4 regions of the Telluria sp. AIW5 genome follow, and region 3 is predicted to be linked to each of the others. Evidence: predicted binding sites of a transcription regulator. Region 3 holds the regulator's gene; each other region holds the start of a gene.
The links. Region 3 encodes FNR, which switches genes on or off when oxygen is low (the NO sensors DNR and NnrR bind a similar motif). Its sites were predicted from a motif close to TTGATNNNNATCAA; they were not measured.
Positions count from the first base shown of each region.

Region 1: a site for FNR is predicted at 2,064-2,077, ahead of AC1MEM_RS16405 (universal stress protein). Genes of this name have one in related genera too.
Region 2: a site for FNR is predicted at 2,781-2,794, ahead of AC1MEM_RS22130 (glycine-rich domain-containing protein). Genes of this name have one in related genera too.
Region 4: a site for FNR is predicted at 3,769-3,782, ahead of AC1MEM_RS03690 (universal stress protein). Genes of this name have one in related genera too.

Region 1 is NZ_CM155289.1:3,703,741-3,709,559, forward strand. Features, by position in the region: gene AC1MEM_RS16400 (cation-translocating P-type ATPase) at 1-1,482, opposite strand, end outside; gene AC1MEM_RS16405 (universal stress protein) at 1,482-1,985, opposite strand; gene AC1MEM_RS16410 (universal stress protein) at 2,307-2,768, shown strand; gene AC1MEM_RS16415 (cytochrome b/b6 domain-containing protein) at 2,808-3,392, shown strand; gene AC1MEM_RS16420 (heavy metal translocating P-type ATPase) at 3,479-5,819, shown strand, end outside.
Region 2 is NZ_CM155289.1:4,990,844-4,996,662, reverse strand. Features, by position in the region: gene AC1MEM_RS22145 (CDP-6-deoxy-delta-3,4-glucoseen reductase) at 1-330, opposite strand, end outside; gene AC1MEM_RS22140 (sugar nucleotide-binding protein) at 343-1,305, shown strand; gene AC1MEM_RS22135 (hypothetical protein) at 1,310-1,567, shown strand; gene AC1MEM_RS22130 (glycine-rich domain-containing protein) at 1,772-2,602, opposite strand; gene AC1MEM_RS22125 (sensor histidine kinase) at 2,864-4,696, opposite strand; gene AC1MEM_RS22120 (glutamine--tRNA ligase/YqeY domain fusion protein) at 4,895-5,819, opposite strand, start outside.
Region 3 is NZ_CM155289.1:2,999,873-3,005,691, forward strand. Features, by position in the region: gene AC1MEM_RS13290 (metal-dependent hydrolase) at 1-12, opposite strand, end outside; gene AC1MEM_RS13295 (methyl-accepting chemotaxis protein) at 176-1,741, shown strand; gene AC1MEM_RS13300 (TraR/DksA family transcriptional regulator) at 1,818-2,219, opposite strand; gene fnr (fumarate/nitrate reduction transcriptional regulator Fnr) at 2,358-3,125, opposite strand; gene AC1MEM_RS13310 (peroxidase family protein) at 3,470-4,921, opposite strand; gene AC1MEM_RS13315 (cytochrome ubiquinol oxidase subunit I) at 5,181-5,819, shown strand, end outside.
Region 4 is NZ_CM155289.1:829,100-834,918, forward strand. Features, by position in the region: gene AC1MEM_RS03670 (NAD(P)H-dependent oxidoreductase) at 1-369, shown strand, start outside; gene AC1MEM_RS03675 (PHA/PHB synthase family protein) at 385-2,169, opposite strand; gene AC1MEM_RS03680 (universal stress protein) at 2,173-3,024, opposite strand; gene AC1MEM_RS03685 (hypothetical protein) at 3,187-3,486, shown strand; gene AC1MEM_RS03690 (universal stress protein) at 3,851-4,300, shown strand; gene AC1MEM_RS03695 (universal stress protein) at 4,343-4,780, shown strand; gene AC1MEM_RS03700 (universal stress protein) at 4,809-5,312, shown strand; partial or broken gene AC1MEM_RS03705 (GGDEF domain-containing protein) at 5,609-5,819, shown strand, end outside.

The DNA.
Region 1 (5,819 bases), 700 kb from region 3:
ATCGAAGTCGTGCACCGCGTCCGGCCAGCGGCGGCTGGCGTGCGCAGCCTGGGCGACCGCCAGTACGCGCAATCCGCGCGCTGCCATCGCGTCGGCTGCCGCCAGCAACGGCGCGGACGCGGCCGCCGGCAGGTGGCACAGCTCGGCAATGGCTTCGGGGGCGCCCTTGGCCGCCACCATGGCGGCTTGTCCGGCGCCGGCGTGCCAGCCATGCGCCACCGCGCGCAGCGCCGCGCTCATGCCGTATTCGCGGGCCAGGGTCCAGTCCTCGCGCCCGCCGCCGAGTGCGTCGGGAAATTCGGCGCCGAGGCGGTGCAGGGCCTGGTCCATCGGCTCGAAGCCGTCGGCCCGGCTCGCCAGCATGCCGACGTCGAGCAGGGCGGCCAATGCGTCCGGCAATGCCTGGACGGGCGGCGCGCCGGCCTGCCACTCCAGGCCGCCGGCGTACAGCGCCGCCACGCTCATCCGGTTCTCGGTGAGCGTGCCGGTCTTGTCGACGCAGAGCACGGTCGTGGCGCCGAGCGTTTCGATCGCGGCCAGGTTGCGCGTCAGGACGTTCGCGCGCGCCAGACGCGAGGCGCCCAGGGCCGGAAACAAGGCTAGCACCACCACAAATTCCTCTGGCAGCATGGCCAGCGCCAGCGCCAGCCCGGCCAGCAGCGCCTGCAGCAGGGCGCTGCCACGGACCAATTGATATGCTACTAGCAGCAGGCTCAGGGCGCCGCCGGCCAGGCCAAAGCGGGCGGTTACGGACGCCATTTGCCTCTGCAGCGGCGAACGTTCCGGCGCCATGGCCGCCAGCGACTGGCCGATGCCGCCGATGGCGCTCGCGGCGCCGGTGGCGGTGACCTGTACGATGCCGTGGCCGCGCACCACCAGTGTCCAGGAGAGCAGGGCAGCCGTATCGCCTGCGCCAGGGCGTGTTGCGTGACCGGGGATGGCGTGGGCGGGGCTTTTCGGTACCGGCACCGATTCTCCCGTCAGCAGCGACTCGTCGACATGGACGTCCTGGCCCTCCACCAGCAGTGCATCGGCGGGAACGCGGTCGCCCTCGCTGATCGCGCACAGGTCGCCAACGACTACCTCGCGGCTATCCACCTGCAGCCGGCGGCCGTCGCGGACCACGATTGCGCGGGGCGTGCTCAGGTCGCGGAGGGCCTCAAGCGCACGTTCGGCCTTGCCTTCCTCGTACAGCGTCATCCCGAGCGTGGCAACGACCAGGGCGAACATCAGGGTGCCTTCTCGCGGCTCGCCCAGAAGCAGATAGAGCAGGCCGGCCGCGAACAGCAGCGCGAACATCGGTTCGCGCGCAGCCTGCCAGGCGATGGCGCGCCAGCCGCGCTGTCCTCCGGAAGGGAGCGCGTTCGGCCCGTCGCGCACGAGCCGCCGCGCCGCTTCGTCACTGTCGAGCCCGACAGGGGCGCCGGCTGCGGGCGGGCTGGGGCCGGCGCCAGTTGCCGCCGGCGGCTCCCGGTATCCCATCAGCCGGGTGACCGCAGTGCTGCGGGGGAATCCGGGGCGATCCGACCCCGCGCATGGGCGATGTGCGGCCGATAGACCATGACCGGTACCGGTGAGTAGGCCAGGACGCGTTGGGTCACGCTGCCGGCGATCAGCCGGCTCAGGCCGCGGCGTCCATGGGAGGCAATGAAGATCAGGTCGCAATGCTGGCGTTTGGCCACCTCGATGATCTCGTCGGCCGGCGAGTAACCGTAGGCGGTGAGCGCCGTGCAGGCAACACCGGCTTGGCGAGCAGCGTCCGCCACCTGCCCGACGTACTGCTGCGCCTGCTCGAGCAGCACGTCGACGCCCAGCTCGGTGCCTGCCGCGACAGCTCCTTCGGCCGACAGTAGCACGGGTTCGGGGTAGGCGACGGAGAGCGTGACGACGTTGCCGCCACAGGCCTGCGCGAAGGAGATCGCTGCATTGGCCGCGACCGCCGCCAGCTCGGAACCGTCGGTAGGAACGAGAATGCGCTGATACATTGCCGTCTCCCGCAGAAGAATTTTTATGCACGCCGGATGGCCGCTCTGCCAGAATGGGCGCCCAGACCGCTTACGTCTTTGATATAGATCAAATACGCCCGCGCGTTCACAGGCCTTGCTTCGGGGCCTGGATCACCAGGCCTGCGCGAGCCGGACAACGTGTTAGCGATCTCCCCGACGCCACAGGCGGCTGGCGTCAGACGCGCCACGCTGGCCGGCGGCATTCGAATAGATTTGATCGACATCAAAGCTTTTTCAGGTAAAGGCTTCCATCCTGATGTGGAACAGAGCCTCGTCTCGCAAAGGCTTGCAGGAGGGAAGATGTTCCGGGCAATACTTGTCGCCAGCGACGGTTCCTGGCTGGCCGAGCGTGCCGCACGTGTCGCCGTTGCGCTGGCGCAGAGCAACGCCGGCCGGCTCGTGGCGTTGTCGGTCGCGCACCCGGCTGTTGCCAGGCCGGGCGGCATGGAGACGAAAGCCGATCTCGATGCGGTCTTTGCATGCGCGCACCGGGACGCGATCGATCACGCCGCCCGGGTGGCGGGATTCGCCCATGAAGCAGGCGTGCCCTGCCAGGCGGTCACCGCGGTCTCGGCGTTCCCGGGCGACGAAATCATCCACGCCGCGGAGCAGAATGCCTGCGACCTGATCGTCCTCGGTGCGCACGGCGGACGCATCGTCCCGCCGGTGCTGACAGGAGGCGTCGCCCAGCAGGTGCTCGCTTATTCACCCGTCCCGGTCCTGGTGCTGCGCGAGGCTGCCTGCCCGGATAACGTGCTGTGACCTGATCACGGTCCTCATCTTGCAAGGAGCTGCCATGAAATGGATAATTGGCGCCTGCTGCACGTGACGTTTGGCTACACCATGGCGGGCCTGGTCGCGTTTCGACTGGCTTGGGGCCTAATCGGTACACGCTATGCCCGGTTTGCGAACTTCGTACGAGGTCCCAGGGAAGTGATGCATTACTTCAGTACAGTTTTTCACCGCGGCCCAGACGATTATATTGGCCACAATCCTGCGGGGGCGGTGACGATCATTGCCTTCTTGCTCCTGACTGTTATCGTTGCCGCCTCCGGTTGGGCGACCTATTATGAGCTTGGAGGCGATACGATAGAAGAACTGCACGAGACCTTTGCGAACCTGATGCTGGCGGTGATTGGCGTGCATGTGGCCGGCGTGTTGGTCAGCAGTTGGCTTCACCGGGAAAACCTGATCAGGGCAATGATCAGCGGACGCAAGATCGGGCGGTCGCAAGATGGCATACGTAGCGCATGGCGTAGCGTGGCTGCTGTGGTGCTAGTGTGCGTTCTACTTTTTTGGTGGTTTCAACTGCATACGCTGCAGGAAGGTATGGCCGTTACGCCTGAGCCAACAGCGACCGCCACCGGTCATGGCGATAATGGGTAACAAAACGCATTATTGGCCATCCCTGCGATTCGAGGCTGGCTGACCACGGAGGCGGAACGAGGCCGCAAGACCGGAAAGGCCGGGATATGAGTGACATTTCGTCCCACCGTCACGATGGACACGATCACCGCCACGATCATGAAACTGTCGACTGGTCACGCCACGGGACTGGAGTTGAAAACAAGCCGTTCACGGATCCGGTGTGCGGGATGAAAGTCGTCAGCGATCCCGCTAAGGAAATCTGGTACGAGGGCGAAGATTACCATTTCTGCAGTACGAATTGCATCGACAAGTTCCGTCTGTCGCCGCAGCAGTACATTGGGCGGGCCCGGGCTAGCCCTGCATCTCCGGCGGAGGCACGGGAGGGCACTATCTACACCTGTCCGATGCATCCGGACATCCGGCAGCCACAACCCGGGGACTGTCCGATCTGCGGCATGACGCTTGAACCGGTGCTGCCATCGCTGGATGAGGAGGAGAATCCGGAACTCGTCGATTTCAAGCACCGCTTCTGGTGGACGCTGCCGCTGACCGTCATCGTCACGGTGCTCGCGATGGCCGGACATCGTATCTTCCAGGCTGGTCTGCCCGGGCAAAGCTGGATCGAACTCGCGCTGAGTACCCCGGTTGTGTTGTGGGCCGGATGGCCATTCTTCGTGCGAGGCGCGCAATCCGTCAGGAATCGAAAGCCCAATATGTGGACGCTGATCGGATTGGGCGTCGCCGCGGCCTACGGCTACAGTGTCGTCGCGACCGTCGCACCGGGACTGTTTCCACGAACCTTTCTGATGCATGGACGGATCGGCGTGTACTTCGAAGCGGCCGCCGTCATCATATCGCTGACCTTGCTGGGTCAGATACTGGAACTGCGCGCGCGCGCCCAGACCTCCGCGGCGATAAAGTCGCTGCTCGGCCTGGCGCCGAAGACGGCGCGGCGCGTCAATCCAGGTGGGACGGAAGAGGACGTGCCCTTGACCCACGTGCACGTAGGCGACGCCCTCCGGGTACGTCCCGGCGAAAAAGTGCCAGTCGACGGTGTGGTCCTGGAAGGCGAAAGTGCGGTCGATGAATCAATGCTGACCGGCGAGCCCGTGCCCGTCACGAAGCGCCCTGGCGACAAGGTGATCGGGGCCACGATCAATGCCAGTGGCAGCCTGATTGTGCGCTCGGAAAAGGTCGGGGCGCAGACGATGCTGTCGCAGATCGTGCAAATGGTCGCGCAGGCACAGCGGTCGCGTGCGCCGATGCAGCGGCTGGCCGACGTGGTCGCCGGTTACTTCGTGACGGTCGTGGTGGCGATCGCGCTGCTGACCCTGGTAGGTTGGGGAATGTTCGGGCCCCAACCCAGCTGGGTGTACGGCTTCGTCAACGCCGTTTCGGTGTTGATCATTGCGTGCCCGTGCGCGCTGGGACTGGCGACGCCGATGTCCATCATGGCTGCGACCGGGCGTGGCGCTATGCAAGGTATCCTGTTTCGGGATGCGGGAGCAATCGAAAGCATGCGCAAGATCGACACGCTCATCGTCGACAAGACCGGTACCCTCACGGAAGGCAAGCCCGCGTTTCAGGCAGCTGCGGCGGTGCCCGGTGGAAGCGAACATGAGGTGCTGCGGATTGCCGCCAGCATCGACCAGGGCAGCGAGCATCCGCTGGCCCATGCGATCGTCGCTGAAGCGCGTAGCCGCGGTTTGGTGCTGTCCAGGCCCGACACTTTCGAATCCGCCAGTGGCATCGGCGTCCGCGGCACCGTCGATGGCAAACGGATCGCACTGGGCAATACCACCCTCATGGATATGGAACAGGTGGATTGGCAAGCGCTGGCGGGGCAGGCAGAGGCCTGGCGCCTCGAGGGTTCCAGCGTGATGTATCTTGCGACAGACCAGCAGCTGCAAGGCCTGGTTGCGGTCTCTGACCGGGTCAAGGCGACTACACCGGAAGCGCTGGCAACGCCGAAGGAAGCCGGCATTACGGTCGTGATGGCGACGGGCGACGGCATCACGACCGCAAAGTCGATCGCCGGGAAGCTCGGTATTCCGGAGGTGCATGGCGAAGTCACGCCGCGGGACAAGCTGGCGCTGGTCGAACACAAACAGGCCGAGGGCAGGACGGTCGCCATGGCCGGCGACGGTATCAACGACTCTCCCGCACTGGCCAAAGCCGACGTCGGTATCGCGATGGGGACAGGAACCGATGTCGCCATCAACTCGGCGCACATTACCCTGGTCAAGGGCGACCTGCGCGGCATCGCGCGGGCGCGCTCGCTGTCGCTGGAGACGGTGCGCAACATGCGCCAGAACCTGGCGTTCGCGTTTGTCTACAACGCCCTCGGCATTCCGCTGGCTGCCGGCCTGTTGTACCCCTTCACCGGAAGGCTGCTGTCGCCGATGATCGCGGCGCTGGCAATGAGCCTGAGTTCAGTCTCTGTCA
Region 2 (5,819 bases), 2.0 Mb from region 3:
GACCGAGGCCACCCGGGTCGGCATCTTGCGGATCGGATAGTCGCTGCTCCCGCCGATCTCGCGCGCTTCGATCACGACATCGCCTTCCGGCAGCGCGCAGCAGAACAGCGACATGCCGCCCAGCTTCTCCTGCTCGGACAGGGCGCGCGCCTGGTGCGGCTTGTGCGTGACCGAGCCGCCGACGACCTTGCCCTTGCACGAACCGCAGGCGCCGTTCTTGCAGCCGTAGGGCAGGCCCACGCCGGCGCGGATCGCGGCCGACAGCACGGTTTCGTCGGCTTCGCAGGCGAATTGGGTGCCGCTGGGCTGGACAGTGATCTGGAACGTCATACAATCCTCAAAATGAACTTCAACAATAATACAAACCGTTTGGGCCGTCCGCGCCTGCTGCTGATCGGCTGCGGCGATGTCGGCATGCGCCTGCTGCCGCTGCTGTGCCCGCGCTTTCGCGTCTTTGCCCTCACGCGCGATGCCGGCCGCGCCGCGGACCTGCGGGCGGCGGGCGCAGTGCCGATCGTCGCCGACCTCGACCAGCCGGCGAGCCTGGCGCGCCTGCGCGGCCTGGCGCCCTATGTGGTGCACCTGGCGCCGCCGCGGCCTGAAGGCGCGCTCGATATCCGGACGCGCAATGTGACCGCCATTCTACCCGAGGGGGCGCACCTCGTTTATGTCAGTACGAGCGGGGTCTACGGCGATTGCGGCGGGGCGCTGGTCGACGAAACCCGGCCTGTGGCGCCAAGAAATGCGCGCGCCGCACGTCGGGTCGACGCCGAGCGCGTGCTGCGCGCCTGGGCGCAGCGGACAAAAAGCAGCGCCGCGATCCTGCGCGTGCCCGGCATCTACGCTGCCGACCGCTTGCCGTTCAAGCGCCTGCAAGAGGGCACGCCGGCGCTACGGCTTGAGGACGATGTCTACACGAATCACATCCAGGCCGACGACCTCGCGCGGATCGTCGCGCTGGCGCTGTTTCGCGCGCGGCCGGGGCGGGTTTATCATGCGACCGACGATACGCGCCTGAAAATGGGCGACTATTTCGATGCCGTCGCCGACGCATTTCACATGGCGCGCCCGCCGCGGCTCGAACGCGCTGCACTGCGCGCGGCCGTGTCGCCGATGTTGCTCTCGTTCATGTCGGAATCGCGCCGTCTCGACAACACACGCATGCGCCGCGAGCTCGGCGTGCGCCTGCGCTATCCCGACGTCCATCACGCCCTGGCGCATTGGTCGGCAATGGGCGCTGGTACAATGACGTCCCCCCGAAGCCTGCCTAAGGCTTCACGCACGCCTGAACCGATAAAGAGCTGACATCATGACGACCCTGACTTACGAAGCATTCCTCGACGAAGTAACGACCCTGCTGACCGAACTGTATGACCTCGATGATGCCGCCGCCATCAAGCTGGTCGTGGACGCGCAGGCGGACGATTATTTCGTGGCGCACGATGACCATGCCGAGATGCGGACGGTCGAGCAGGCGAAGAAAGAAGCGGTCGCGTTGTTCGAGAGTAAGCAGAACAAGCAGCAGACCCAGGAAAGGCAGCAACTGCGGGCACGGCAGAAGAAATAAGGTCAACCTGGGGCAGCAGACGCTTGCTGCCACTGCGTCGATGACGCACTCATCCCTTTGATCTTTATCATGCCGAACGCCGGCACTGCCTCTGGACCATTCCCTACGCATCGTACGGATATTCCGATGGTGGCCTGAGCAAAAAATCCGTGGTGAAAAAACAAATGCCCCGCGAGCGGGGCATTCGTCAAGTGAGCACGGGCGTCAGGCGGCCAGTGCCAGGGCCGGGGCGCGTCCGCACCAGGCGGTCTGTACCCCGGCTGCTTCGGCTACCTCGGCTGTCACCGGCGCCCGGCCGCACCAGGCGGTCTTCATGCCTTCGGCTTTCACCGGAGCACGTCCGCACCAGGCCGTTTTGGCGCCATCCGCGGCAACCGCCTCGGGAGCACGACCGCACCACGCCGTTTGCGCGCCGTCCGCTTTGACCGGAGCACGACCGCACCACGCGGTCGCCCCAGCCCCGACTTTCGCCGGAGCACGCCCACACCACGCCGTCTGCATCGCCGCTTCCGGCGCACGGCCGCACCGGGCCGCATTCGCCGCCGAGGCTTCGGCATCGACCGGAGCCCGGCCGCACCAGGCCGCTTTCGCCGCTGCGCCTTCCGCTTCGACCGGCGCCCGCCCGCACCATGCGGCATCCGCGCCATACTCCCGCACATAGGCTTCGCCGAAAGTCGACTCATACAGTTCGCGCGTCCGGTCGCCCGCCTGTTCCAGCACCTCGAGGCCGTTTTCGCCGACCATGCCGAGGTAAGGGTAATGGTGCAGGAAGTAGCCGAAGACTTCCTCGCAATCGCGGGCGTACTTCATCGTGTCGAGGATGTGGTAGTGCCAGAACGTGTCGACATCCTCGAGCGGCGCGGTCTGCTCGGTCGGGAAGGCTTTCATCAGGTACAGGAAGCGGCGGTATTCGGTTTCGATGGCCTTCGCGTGTTCCAGCGACCAGCCTTCACCCGATTGCTCGTGCGTCAATTTCATTTTGATCGAGTCCAGGTCCAGCGCGGCAATGCGTTCGAAATCGAGGTTGGAGATCATGATTGTTCCTTAGTTTTGGAGAACTGCATCGTTATTGTGATTGGGCGGCTCGGGTGCGATGAAGGCGTGCTGGCGAATGGTCGACCCTCCTTTTTCGTCTGTACCGGCGGTTGTTGACGTGAAGCATTGATACAGATTCTCCACTCCAAGCTTTCGGAAATCGTTGATTTTGCGCAAGTTGAGAAGGGTCAACTAATTTCTTGTGGTAAAGACGCCTACGACCTCGCGGCGGCACTTCCTACAGGCTGGCGAGCGGCTTCCCTACAGGGTGCCGACTGCTGCGTGGACGATGTTTGCCGGTTCCGGGGCGGGCGCCACGGACAGCAGGTTTTCTGCAGCGGGGATCGCCACGTGGACGGTGGTGCCGGCGTTCGGGCGGCTGGTGATGACGCATTTGCCGCCCAGTATCCGGACCCGCTCTTCGATGCCGACCAGGCCGAAGGAGCCGGGCTTCTGGCCGGCCTTCTGCAAGCCGATGCCGTTGTCGCTGACAGTCATCGAAATCGATTCCCGGTCGACGGCGAGTTCGACCCGCACCGCCGTCGCGCGGGCGTGGCGCGAGACGTTGGTGAGCGACTCCTGCAGGATGCGGAACAGGGTGGTGGCGCAGCGGTCGCTCACATGCAGGTCGTGGTTGTGCGAGACGAGTTCGCAGACCAGTCCCGTGCGGCGCTGGAATTCGGTGATCTGCCAGTCGACCGCGGCGGTCAGGCCGAGATCGAGCACATGGGGGCGTAGGTCGTTGATGATCTGGCGCACGCTTTTAATGGTGGCATCGATCTGTTCGAGCATCCAGCGTGCGCGCGAATGCAGGCGCGGGTGGCGCTTGTTGGTGCGCGAGGCGAGCAGGTCGACCTCGATGCGCAGCGCCAGCAGGTTCTGGCCGAGGTCGTCGTGGATCTCGCGTGCGATGCGCTTGCGCTCGCTTTCCTTGATGCTTTCCGCGTGGGCCGCCAGGCGGCGCAGGTTGTCGTTATTTTTCTGGAGTTTCGTTTCGCTGGCACGCAGCTCGCCGGTCATCTCTTCGGCCAGCCGGATGGCGCGCCGCCGCGACGAGCTCAGCGCCTGGAACAGCGCATACAGCAGGGCCGTGCCGATCATGCCCGCCAGCATCGCCACCCAGGGCAGGACGCTGTCGATCTCGGAATACATGCTGCGCTTGCGCACGGTGAAATCGATGTCCCAGCCGCGTCCGCTGACGCCGACCGGCAGCAGCGCACGAAACTCGACCTTCTCATCGGCCGCCTTGCCCGGGCGGTTGTCGAAATACACGATGCGCCGGTAGACACCCGGCGAACCGTCCGGTCCCTCGGTCGGGCTCATCCCGGAAATCACGAGCCGCGTGGCGTCCTTTGGCGTGTTGTCGAGCACCCCCCGGGCAAGATGGTTGACGCTGAAGCCGATCCCGACCGACCCCAGGTAGGTGGCGCGGCGCTGGTTCACGTCCTGCAGGGACATGGCCGCGCGGTACACCGGCATGCGGATCGCCAGGCCGCTCGGGCTGGATGCGAACCTGACGGGGGCGCCCGAGGTCGACGCGTCGCCGGTATCGCGCGAGTGCGCCAGCGCCAGCGCGACGCCGGGCCGGGTCTGCAGGTCGATGCCGATCCGGTCGGCCCAGGCCGTACCCGGCTCGAGGAAGGTCAGCACCGTGTACTCGCGGCGCTGCCCCTCCGGCACGATCCTGAAGTCGCGTCCGCGTCCGTCGACATTGCGCAGCATCTGCGCTTCGAATTCGCTGCGTTCGGCGTCGGTCAGGTAGCGCGCGAAGTTGATCGTCTGGACACCGGGAAATTCATTGACCAGGTCGAGGCCGGCCACGTAGCGGCGGAAAGCGTCGCGTGTGATGTTTTCGTTTGTCAGGAACAGGCTGGAGGCGCCGCGCAGCAAGTCGGCATAGGTCTTGATGCGGCCATTCAGGATCGACTGGACGTTGCGCGCCATGTGGTTGAAGCGCTCGCGGGTGTTGTTTTCGATGGACTGGCTGGTACTGACATACAAGCCGAGGCCGACGCCGAAGGACAGCAAGGCGCCCAGCCAGGACCCCAGCCTGATCGCCTTGATTTTTCCCAGCCATTCGGCCCCGGTCGCCATGTTTTGCCCGCGAATTGATTCTTGTTTGATTTGGATCAGAATCGCGCAAGCAGCCCTGAATGAAACCTAGCAGGCTTGCTAGTTGGAGGGGCGGGCAGAAGGGCCTATGGCGCTTCCAAAAAAAATCCCGCCGCGGGAAGCCCGGGGCGGGAGGGTGTGGCCGAACGCGCGTGGCGTACATCGCCCGCGTGCGGGCAATTACTTGGCCCAGCTGTCCTTCAAGGTCGTGACGCGGTTGAACACCGGCTTGCCCGGCTTCGAATCGACCTGGTCGGCCACGAAATAACCATGGCGCTCGAACTGGAAGCGCTGCTCGGGCGTCGCGGTCGCCATGCCCGGTTCGAGGTAGGCGGTGACGGTTTCCAGCGCGTTCGGGTTGAGCAGGGTCTTGAAGTCCTTGCCGCCGGCATCGGGATGCGCGTCGAGGAACAGGCGGTCGTACAGCCGCACTTCGGCTTCCAGGGCGGAGGCCGCGCTGACCCAGGTGATATTGCCCTTGACCTTGTAGTTGTCGGCGCCCGGCGTGCCCGATTTCGAATCCTCGAAATACTTCACGTGCACCGCGGTGACCTTGCCGTCCGCATCTTTTTCGAAGCCGGTGCACTCGACCACATAGCCGTACTTCAGGCGCACCCGGCTGCCCGGCTGCTCGCCCACCGGCGGCGTGAAGCGGAAATAGCCCTTGGTCGGGACTTCCATGAAGTCTTCCTGCTCGATCCACAGCTCGCGCGTGAACGGGAAGGTGCGCACGCCCATGTCGGGATGGTGCGGGTGGACCGGCGAAGTGCACGCATGTGCTTCGCCTTCAGGGAAATTGTCCACGATCAATTTCAACGGACGAAGCACGGCGATCGCGCGCGGCGCCTTCGGATCGAGGTCGTCGCGCAGCGCGCCTTCCAGCGTGCTCATGTCGATCCAGCCATCGGATTTGGAGACGCCGATGCGCTCGCAGAACAGCTGGATCGATTCCGGCGTATAGCCGCGGCGGCGCAGGCCGACGATGGTCGGCATGCGTGGATCGTCCCAACCGGAAACGATGCCTTCATCGACCAGCTGGCGCAGCTTGCGCTTGGACATGACAACGTAGGTCAGGTTCAGGCGCGACATCTCGTACTGGCGCGGC
Region 3 (5,819 bases):
AAGATTGTCCATCGAGCAATATTAGCATCCGCTCCCCGCTGCGCGGGCTGAGCACATACTCCCGGTTCCGAACAGTCAAGCGCAAATTTTTGACCCAGATCAAGGATTTCGAAGAATACTCTTCGGTACAATCGGCCGCTTATAAATTTGCCATGCGGCAATATTGGAGAGCATCGTGCGCAGCAATTTGCCGGTTACCGGCATCGAATACCGGATGGAAGCAGGCCAGTCGATCGTTTCGAAGACCGACACCAAGGGCCGCATCACCTACGTCAACCCGAGCTTCATCGAAGTCAGCGGTTTCCCCGAGCACGAGCTGCTGGGCAAGGCGCACAACATCGTGCGCCACCCCGACATGCCGCCAGAGGCCTTCGCCGACCTCTGGCAGGCGCTGCAGGCCGGCCAGCCCTGGACCGGGATGATCAAGAACCGCCGCAAGAACGGCGACTTTTATTGGGTGGTCTCGAACGTGGTGCCGGTCAAGGAAGACGGCCGCGTCATCGGCTACATGTCGGTGCGCACCACGCCGACGCGCGAACAGGTGGCAAGCGCAAGCGAGCTGTACCGAAAGTTCCGCTCCGGTGAACAGGGCGCGCTGGTCATCCGCGGCGGGCGTGCGGTACGCACCGGCCTGGTGGCGCGCCTGGCCGGCCTGCGCCGACTGCCGCTCGGACGCCGCCTGGGCCTGGTGATGGGCATGCAGGCGACCATGCTGGCTGCGTTCGGCCTGGCTGCCGATGGCGCGCTGTGGCGTAGCGTGGCTGCGCTCGGCGTGCTGGCCACGCTCGCGGCCTGGGCCGGGCTGCGGCAAGCGATCCTGGCGCCGCTGCGCGAAGCGACGGCCGCCGTGCATGCGCTGGCCGGCGGCGACCTGTTGCACCTGCCCGAGACGGGCCGCAGCGACGAGTTCGGCCGGCTGCTGCGCGCACTGCGCCAGCTGAACATCAATTTGCAGGCCATCGTCGGCGACGTGCGCAGCAACGTGCGCTCGATCGAGACCACGACGCGCGACATTGCCGCCGGCAACGTCGACCTCGCGGGACGCACCGAATCGCAGGCGGCCAGCCTCGAGCAGACTGTCGCCACCCTCGGGCAGGTGGCCGGCGCCGCCGGCCGCAATGCCGACAGCGCCCACCGCGCCGACGGCCTGGTGGGCGCGGCGGCAAGCGTGGCCGGCCGTGGCGGCGATGCGGTCGAACGGGTCGGCGCCACCATGGGCCAGATCAGCAGCTCGGCCGCGCGTATCGTCGACATCATCGGCCTGATCGACGGCATCGCGTTCCAGACGAATATCCTGGCGCTGAACGCGGCGGTCGAGGCCGCCCGCGCCGGCGAGCAGGGCCGCGGCTTCGCGGTCGTGGCCGGCGAAGTGCGCAGCCTGGCCCAGCGCTCGGCCGGCGCGGCGAAGGAAATCAAGGCCCTGATCGAGGATTCCGTGCAAAAGGTAGCGCAGGGCAATGCGCTGGTGGGCGAAGCCGGCCAGACCATGCGCGAGGTCGTCGCCTCGGTGCGGGACGCGGCCGGCATCATGCACGACATCACCCAGGCCAGCCGGGAGCAGGGCGGCGAAATCGGCGAAGTCAATGCCGCGATGGCGGAACTGGACGCGATCACGCGCCAGAATGCGACGCTGGTGGAACAGTCGGCGGCGGCCTCGCATAATGTGGCGGAAGAAGCGGCGCGCCTGTCGCAGGCGCTGTCGGTATTCAAGTTCGGGCGAGCGCCGGCCGCGATAGCGTGACGTTCGGGCACTCCGACCGGTGTGAATCGTTCGCCGATTCCGGCCTTCGGCCACCGGGTGCAGTGCCGGCCCTGCTTTACATCGTGGGCCCGCGGCCCGTGCCTTCTTCCCGCTCGATGCGTTCCTGGCAGGGCACGCAGGTGCGCACCGTCGGCGTGGCCAGCAGGCGTTGTTCGGGAATCTCGCAGCCGCAGGATTCGCAGATGCCGTAGCCGCCCGATTCGAGGCGGCCGATGGCGGCGTCGATCTCGTGCAGCAGGGCGGTTTCGTGGTCGGCGAAATGTTCTTCGTCGTGGGCGATCATTTCGGCGGTCGGGGCGTCGTCGTTCTGGACGAGGTGGGCGCGCGGCGAGATGACGGGCGGCTCGTCGCCCGAAGGATCGGCGTCCAGGCGGGCGCGCGCGGTGGCGAGTGCGGCTTCACGGGCCGCGCCGAGCCGCCTGGCGACTTCTTCGTGGAGGGATTGCGAGATGGGCATGCGGTTTCCTGGAATCAAATAGTGGGTGTTTTCAAAAAAGCAGCGTTGAAAATACTCTAGCCGATTCCGACGGATGCGCGCGCCAGCTTGGGCGGCGGCGTCATGGGCGCGGCGTGCCGGGGCAAGTGGAGGACCGCCTCAGGCCATCGGGCTGCACTGGTCGGTGCCGGCGGCGATCGCCTTCAGCCTGGCCGGCTCGAGCAGGACCACCTCGCGCTTGTCGACCTCGATCCAGCCCTGTTTCCTGAATCGCGACAGCAGGCGGCTGACGCTTTCGATCGTCAGGCCGAGATAATTGCCGATGTCCTCGCGCGACATGCGCAGGCCGAAGGCGGTCGGCGAATAGCCGCGCGCGGCGTAGCGGGCCGACAGGTTCACCAGGAACACCGCGAAGCGTTGCTCGGCGCGCATGTTGCCGAGCAAGAGCATGACGTTTTGCTCGCGCGTGATTTCACGGCTCATGATCCGGTGGAAGTGGCGCAGCAGGGCAGGGACCTGGCCGAACAGCTCTTCCAGGCGCGCGAACGGGATCTCGCATACCTCGCTGTCTTCCAGCGCCACCGCGTCGCACTGGTGGCGCTCGCCGCTGATGGCATCCATGCCGAGCAGTTCGCCGGCCATCTGGAAGCCGGTGATCTGCTGCTCGCCCGCGGCATTCACCTGGTAGGTCTTGAAGTGGCCGTAGCGCACCGCGTACAGGTTGCGAAACGGTTCGCCCATCGTGTACAGCCGCTCGTCGCGCGCGAGGCGCCGGCGCGCGCCGATGACCTGGTCGAGCCGGGTGATGTCGGCGGCGTCGAGTCCCATCGGCAGGCACAGCTGGTGCATGCTGCAGGCGCTGCAGCTGGCCTTGATGGCGCCGAGGCTGATCGGCGCTACGGCGGGAAGTGGGAGGGCCTGGCGCATGGGAATGGAGAAAGGAGTGGTCGCCCGATTATAGACGCTCGGCCGGATGCGCCGGGTTTCCTGATACTGCCGTGGATCGGGACGGCGGATAGATCGATCGCCAGGACGCGGCGACGGCCGACAGAGCGCGGCTGCGGTGCGACGTAGGGTGGGCATGCCCACGCGGAATGTCGCATCGTGTTTGCGGAACAGGTGCCGCGAACCACGCATCCGGACGCACTCCTGAATACGAGCCACGACACTGGAACCAGGCCAACGCTGCAGCGCGTTCCGCGTGGGCGTGCCCACCCTACGTTACGCGGCGGTCAACAAGTGCAGCGGCGGCCAGCAAGGTGCAGCGCCTGTCACAAAGGCGGCAATGCGGCGTCCTGGCCGATGCGGATCAAGCCGCGCAGGGTGAATTCTCCCGTGCCCAGCTCGGCATCGGAGGGCGGATTCGCCACCACACTGTCATCGGCGAACCTGACATGGTTCCACAAGGTCTCCGCAACGATCAGGCTTCCGACATTCCCCAGATGGTTGCCGTCGGAAACTGCCGCGGCCTCGGCAAGAATGTAGAACCACAGCGGCGTGGCCTTGTGAAAACCCGCGGCGATGAAACGCGCGCGGTTGGACGCGGGAACCGCAGCAAGAATCGTGTCTTCGGCCAGTCGCTCGCGGCCGGTCCGGCGGGCGACCGCCTGGCCGGTCGGCAGTCCGAGTAAATAACCCCGCAACAGGTTGCGAGCGGCAAGACGACCCATGATCGATTCGATCGGCATGCCGGCGGTATCGCGCAGCTTGCTCAATTCGGGACTGATCCGGCAATCGATTTTTCGTGCGGGATTCCGGCCGGCCGTGTCGCCCTGTTCGAAAAACCTGACCCAGTCGATGATCCAGTTGTTCGGCAGGGACGGGAACTGTTTATCCGGCCCGGGGAGTGGGGCAATGTCGCCGGACAAGGCGGTAAACGTAAACATGAAGTTGAAGGTCGCGGGAGCCAGTCCGCCTTCAGGCTTGAACGTGTCGTTGTAATCGTATTCCTGCCGTACCATCGAATGTCCAAAGCGATAGGCCGCGGCGGAAAATTCGACCGGCATGAAGAGCGCTGAAAGACCGTCGGCCCTCCAGGCGGACGGCCCGCCCGCCAGCACCTGTTCCACCACGGCCGGCGCGCAAATCCTGGGCAGGAAATCATGCAGCACCGCCCATTGGTAGCGCCGGCGCACGGCCATGCGTGCCTGCTCCGCAGTGAGCCCGTCCCGTTTCATGAGCGCGTTATGCGAGCGCAGGAAGGCGACATGCATCTGCGCCGTGATCAGGTTCTCGTCGTTGCGGGGATCGCCGATGATGGCCTTGCGATCGAGGTCCTGGTCTTCCTGGGGAGGGAGCCGCGGCAGGTCATGGTGGAGATCGGCGGTCTTGATCGGCCGGAACTCTTCAGGAACCTCGGTAACTTTTCCCATCACCATGTACCCATCGGAATCCGTCGTCCCTTCCGCACCGTCGAGCTTGTAGACGCTGTCGAGATCGAGCACGCCGGTGCGCCGGTTCACCAGGCTGTCCATCACCTGCTGCGGCGTCAATACCGGAAAATCCGGCAGTTTGATGACGTTGAAAATATCGGCCGGCTGGCCTTGCGCGTTGCGCTCGAATTCGGTCAGGGTGATGTCATGATCGATGAACTGGCCAGGCGGTTTTCGGGACTGGCCGCGAGGTCCCCGAACATGAATCCGAACCGGCCGGTTTCGCCTTCCGTCAACAGCGGGGTCGCAAGGGGTTCGCCATGATATCTCGCACGCATACAGGATTCCCACAAAGTTAAGTGCCGACGACTCGTTTGGAAGGAAATATCTTTGCAGCAGATAAATATCTGTTAGCCCAAAAGACAGTGCGAGCGGGCAACTGAATAAATAGTGTCACCGATAAAAACGACAATGAAGCCTTATCTGCGTTTCATGCAGGCCGGATAAAAAGGACGCAACAGTTAATCGGCATCCGTTCCCGCCCGATTGCCAATTGTGCGCGCCCTGAGCCATGCTAGATTCTGGACACCGCAGTCCACGAGGAGAGCACATGTTCGGCGTATCGGCGTTGGATCTGGCACGCTTCCAGTTCGCGTTCACGATGTCCTTCCACATCCTGTTCCCGGCGGTCACGATCGGCCTGGCCAGCTACCTGGCCGTCCTCGAGTTCTCCTGGCTGAGGACGAAGCGCCAGGTGTATGTCGACCTGTACCACTTCTGGCTCAAGATCTTCGCCGTCATGTTCGGCATGGGCGTGGTCTCCGGTATCGTGATGGCCTACCAGATCGGCACCAACTGGGCCTATATGTCCGAGTTCGCCGGCTCGATCATGGGGCCGGTGCTGGCCTACGAGGTGCTGACCGCCTTCTTCCTGGAAGCCGGCTTCCTCGGCGTGATGCTGTTCGGCTGGACCCGGGTCGGTCCGGGGCTGCATTTCTTCGCCACCTGCATGGTGGCCGCCGGCACGCTCGTGTCCGCCACCTGGATCCTGGCCGCCAACAGCTGGATGCAGACGCCGCAGGGCTATGCCATCGAGGGCAACCGCATGGTGCCCGCCGACTGGCTGGCGATCGTCTTCAATCCCTCGTTCCCGTACCGGCTCATGCACATGGTGGTGGCCGCCTATCTCACCACCGCCCTGATCGTCGGCGCGACCGGTGCCTGGCAGCTGCTGCGCCGGTCCGACAAC
Region 4 (5,819 bases), 2.2 Mb from region 3:
CGCCGGGCGCAGCACCTGGTCTTTTTCTACCCGCTATGGCTGGGCGACATGCCGGCCATGCTGAAGGGTTTCCTGGAGCAGGTAGCGCGGCCGGGTTTCGCGATCGACCCGAAGCCACGTAACCCGTTGCGGCCAGGGCTGCTGGGCGGGCGCAGTGCGCGCCTGGTCGTCACCATGGGGATGCCGGCACTGGCGTACCGGTGGCTGTACGGTGCCCACAGCATCAGGCTCATGCGCCGCAACATCCTCGGTTTCGCCGGCATCGCGCCGGTGTACAGCACAGTGGTGGGCGGCGCGGGCGAGCTTGGTGCTGCAGGCGTCGAGCGCTGGTGTACACGGCTGCACCGGATGGGCGTGGCCGCACGCTGATGCGGTCGGCGTCGCTCACATGGCCAGTACGTAGCTGCCTGGGGCCGGAGCGAGCCCGACCACGGGCGGGGGCGGTAAGGCCATCGGCCCCGCGTGCTCAGCCAGCCATGCTTCCCATGCAGGCCACCAGCTACCTTCGCGTTCCTCGACCTTGCGCTCCCAGCTGTCCGGATCGACGTAAGGCGCATCGTGCGCATGGGTTGCGACCTGGTAGCTGCGCCGCGGGGTCCCTGGCGGCGACACGACACCGGCGTTGTGCCCGCCCGAGGTCAACAGGAACGTCACCTCGGTGTCGGTCAAGGGCGCGATCTTGTACACCGAGCGCCAAGGCGCTACATGGTCGGTGCGTGTACCGACCGCGAATATCGGAACGCGGATGTCTGCAAGCGAGACGGGGCGGCCATCGACCAGGTAGCGCCCGCTCGCCAGTGCGTTTCTTAAAAAGAGCTTGCGCAGGTATTCCGAATGCATGCGGTAGGGCATGCGCGTGGCGTCCGTGTTCCACGAGGCTAGGTCATTGTCCTTGTCCGGGATGTCGAGCAGGTAGTGGCGCAGCCGTCGGGACCAGACCAGGTCGTTCGAGCGCAGAAGCTGGAAGGCACCCGCCATTTGGCGCGAGTCGAGGTAACCCTGCTGCCACATGGCCGCCTCCAGAAACCTGACCTCGCTATCGTCGATGAACAGGGACAGTTCGCCCGGCTCGGTAAAGTCGACCTGGGCCGCCAGCAAGCTGACGCTGGCCAGACGGGCGTCGCCGTCACGCGCCATGGCGGCGGCGGCAATCGCGAGCAGTGTCCCGCCCAGGCAATAGCCGCATGCGTTGACCCGGGGGGCACCGGTCTGCTCGGCGATAGCATCGATCGCGGCCATCACGCCAAGGCGGCGATAATCTTCCAGCGCCAGGTCACGATCCTCTGCCCCCGGGTTCTTCCAGGAGATCATGTAGACGGTATGCCCGCGCTCGACGAGGTAGCGCACAAGGGAATTCTGTGGCGAAAGATCAAGGATGTAGTATTTCATTATCCAGGCCGGCACAAACAGCAACGGCACTTCATGCACCGATGGGGTAGTTGGATCGTAGCGCAGCAGCTCGATCAGCCGGTTCGACAGCACGACCCTGCCTGGCGTGACCGCGACGTCGGTGCCAGGGACATAGGCGAGCGGCGGTCTGGTTTTTGCCAGCGTATTGCGCGTGTCGACGGCGGCGCGCAAGATCCCGTGCAGGAGGTTGCGCCCGCCGCTCGTCGCCGTAACCTGTTGCGCCGCGGGATTGGTCGCGACGAAATTCGACGGCGCGACCGCATCGAGCAGCTGGCGCGCCACGAAGGTGACGACATCGGTGTGATGTGGCGCGACGCCGGGCACTGCGCAAGTTGCGCGATGCCACCATTGCTGGGTCAGCAGGAAGCCCTGGCTGACGACGTTCCAGGGCCACGCATTCCAGGCCGGATCGGCGAAGCGCTTGTCCTGCGCCAGCGGCTGCAGGGGCTCGACGGCCTGCCTCCCGGCAGCCGCCGCGCCGTATTCAAGCCAGTGCTGGATGCTGGACTGCGCCAACAGGGCAAGTTCCATCTGTTTGTCCGGCGAAAGGGCAAGGTGGCTGGCCCAGTCCTGCCAGGCTAGCGCCAGCGCCGCCGGCGACACGTGTGCGGTAAATTGCCCGAGCCAGGCGTTCAGGGCCAGGTCGGCCGAGCGCTGCGCCGTGTCCCATTCGGGCCCGGCCGCGTGGCGCCCGCCTTGCCAGGTACTGCCTTCACGCCGCAATTCGCTCGCCGGGATATCCCTGAGAGGGGCGTCCATGGCTCAGTGCGCAATGAGCAGCGGTACGCGGGCGCGCTCCAGCAGCTCTCGCGTGACACCCCCGAGCGCCCATTCGCGGTACCGGCTGTGGCCGTAGGCGCCAGTGACCATGAGTCCGGCGCCAGAATCGCGTGCCAGTGCCATCAATGCTTCGCCCTCGGTCGAGGTAGTACGTTCACGAATTACCTCGACGTGCACCCCGTGGCGAGCAAGGTATAGGGCCATGTCGGCGCCGGGCTGCTCGCCGTGCAGCCCGGAACGCTCATCGGGGTTGATGAGGACGAGCTGGACGCTCTCGGCGCGCTGTAGCAGCGGCAATGCGGCGGTAATGGCGCGGATCGCCGGCATGCCGCCGTCCCAGCCGACTACCACGCTACCCGGGATCGCGGCCTTGTTGTAGTCGTGCGGAATGACGAGTACCGGACGGACGCCGTGCAGCGCGACGTATTGCGGGAGATGGGCCACGTGTCCCGGCAGACCAGGCGCGGCCGCGGTGGGGTTGTCCTGGCTGAGCACGACGAGGTCGGTGTAGCGTGATTCCAGAAGCAATGCGTATCTGGCGTCGTCGTCTATTGCGTGCGTTTCGAACGATTCGACTCCGAGGCGCCCGGCATCGCGCCTGAACACGGCGAGACGCGCCTCGGCGGCATCCCGCAGGCCCTGGAAATCCGACTCCGGCATGGGCATCGGGGCGCCCATGGAACCCGTCAGCGTTGCGTAGTCGAGCCAGCTGATGCCGGTCGCGGCCGTACCGACCAGGTGGGCGCGATGGTCATTTGCGAGCAGGGCGGCAGCGCGCAGGCGGCTGTCCTGCCCTTCACGGCCATCGATGTAAACCGTAATCGTCTTATACATAATTTTCTTTCGGGAAAGTATGAACGGTCAGCCTGCCGTGAACATTTTGCATACCGGCTGATGGAAAGAACGGCATCGGACAACTGTAGGGCCTCTTGGCGCAGAACTGAGCATCGGATTTGATAGAAATCAAATACACCAGCAATTTGGAAAACGGCTGAGATGTTCGCCTCACTCCGCCTGCAGGGCCTTGAGCAAGGGCGGGTCGCGGCGGTAGATGTCCTCGGCGAACAAGGCGCGACCGTGGCGGTCCGTGATTGCGGTGGCATAGAACAACACAACCGGGACCGGCTCGGCGAGCGTCACTGTGCGGGTCGGGCCAGGACGCATTGCCGCGGCTACGCGATCGTCGTTCCACTTCACGGAGTCGGCCAGCACGAACTGCGCGAGCTCGGCCGGACGTTCAACGCGAATGCAACCGTGGCTCAGGTCGCGCCGGGCACGGTTGAAGAGCTCCTGTGACGACGTCGAATATGATGCGGTATAGATGGGGTCGCTTTCGAAGGGAGCCTCGGCGTTGAGGTCTCCCAGCAGTCGCAGGCGCTCGCGGAGCAGCTCCGCACCCGCATATGGGGTGCCGGGAAACGATCCCGGTCGGCCCGACAGCAGGCAGGGCCGGCCACTGCGGGGCTAGCCGGGCCAGTGCGCGGTACTGCGCCAGCGTGTCCTTGCCCCCCGATACAGCAGGATTGCAGGCGCGGCCGCGTCGAGGCGCAGAGAGTGCGGACCCGGTCTTGTCCCTTCTTGATCCGAATCAAACAAAAATCTGATCGCCGCCTACAGACTGATTTCAATCAGTTGAAGCATCCAGACCGGCGCGAAGGCCATGTTCCACAAAATACTTGTACCCACCGACGGATCAGCCCTGTCCGAGCACGCGGCGGCGGCGGCAGTGGCGCTTGCCCGCGGCAGTGGCGCTGAGATCGTCGCGCTGTCGGTTGCGCAGCAGCGGGATCCCTCGCACGCGCAGTTCGACGACGGCACGTCGACGGTGCAACGCGAGCGCGCCCTGAACGCGGCAGCGCAACGTGCCGGCCGGGTAACCCGGCTAGCCCAGGAAGCCGGCGTGCCACATAGCCTTGTCACTGCCATGGCTTCGTCGCAGCACGACGAAATTATCCGCGTGGCGCTCGAACTGCATTGCGACCTGATCTTCCTAGCCGCACACGGGCAGTGTGGGGTGACGAGGCTGATCGCGGGACGGATACCGCAGCTGGTGCTCGCCTATTCGCCCGTGCCCGTGATTCTGTACCGCGGCGGCGCCGAGACCGCCTAATCGTCAACGCCGGCAGCGCCGGCACACTTTGAGAGGTCTACCATGTACAAGCGAATCCTTTTGCCGACCGACGGTTCGGAGGCATCCCAGCGCGCCATCGTGGCGGGCGTCGACTTTGCCAAGAGTGTGGGAGCCGAGGTCGTCGCCATGACGGCGACGCCAGAATTCCATACGTTTACCACTGATGCCGCCATGCTGGAGCAGACCCCGGAGGATTACGCGCAAGCCAGCCGGGAACGCGGTCAGCGCATGCTCGACGAGGTGGCCACAGCCGCCCGCAATGCCGGCGTCACCTGCACCTGCATTGCGGTCGCTTCGGACAGTCCGTACGAGGCAATCATTTCTACCGCGCGCGAACATCAATGCGACCTCATCGTGATGGCATCTCATGGCCGCCGGGGAATCAAGGGCTTGCTGCTGGGCAGCGAAACGCAGAAGGTGCTCGTGCACAGCGCCATCCCGGTCATGGTGCATCGCTAGACGCCGGAATATTTTTAGGAACTCCATCATGTACAAACGCATTCTCATACCCACAGACGGTTCGTCCGTCTCCGGACTCGCGGCTGACGCTGCGATTGAACTGGCGCGGTCCTGCGGTAGCGGGATCGTGACGCTCTCCATTGTGGTCCCTGAGCCCGCTCTGCCGTACGTCGAAGGCGGCATAGTGCTCGACTCGGGCCAGCAGACCGAAGCTCTGCTGGAAAACGCCCACGGCTTCGTTGGCACTCTGGCCGAGCGCGCGCGGCGCTCGGGCATCGAATGTACACCGGTCACCCGAATTGATCCGGACCCGGCCCGGGCCATCGTCGAAGCGGCGCGCGAGTACCAATGCGACCTGATCGTCATGGGCTCGCACGGACGGCGTGGCCTGAGCAGATTACTGGCCGGTAGCGTGACACAGGCGGTACTCGCCTATGCGCCGGTTCCGGTCATGGTGCTGCGGCCGGCCCTGCCCGACGAACAGGCCGACGCGCTGGCGCGGCCCTGTCCCGCCAGTGCGCGCTTGACGTAGCAGCCATGTACCCGGACAAGCGCTGGCCGGAAGCGTGGACGGCCCAGCCGTGCGGTGCAGGTACGACAGGCGGCGAAAGCGCTGCCGGAGCGAATCGTCGCTTGAGCCGCCTGCGCGCCGCTTTCGTTCGCACGTCCAGCGCGCTCGACCCTGAGGATGAACGCGAGTTCAGCCTCGCGCTCGACCGCAGCCTCTCTGGCATGTTGCCCGCACTCGGCCCGGTGTTTGGTCTCGCCGTGGTCCTGTTTGCGGCATGGGACTATTGGATCGCCCCGGAATCGGCCTGGACGACGGCGATGCTGCGCCTGTCCCTGGTACTCGTTGGAGCCCTTGGCTATGTAGAATGGAGCGCCCGGATACCGATTGCCTGGCGCTGCGGTTTGGTGTACGTGACGCACACGGGGGCGATGATCCTGAGCTCCGCGCTGCTGCCACACGGACTGGTGCTGGCCTTGCCTGCAATCACCGGCGCGATGTTTCCGCTTGCTTTGGTCGAGCCACGCCTGC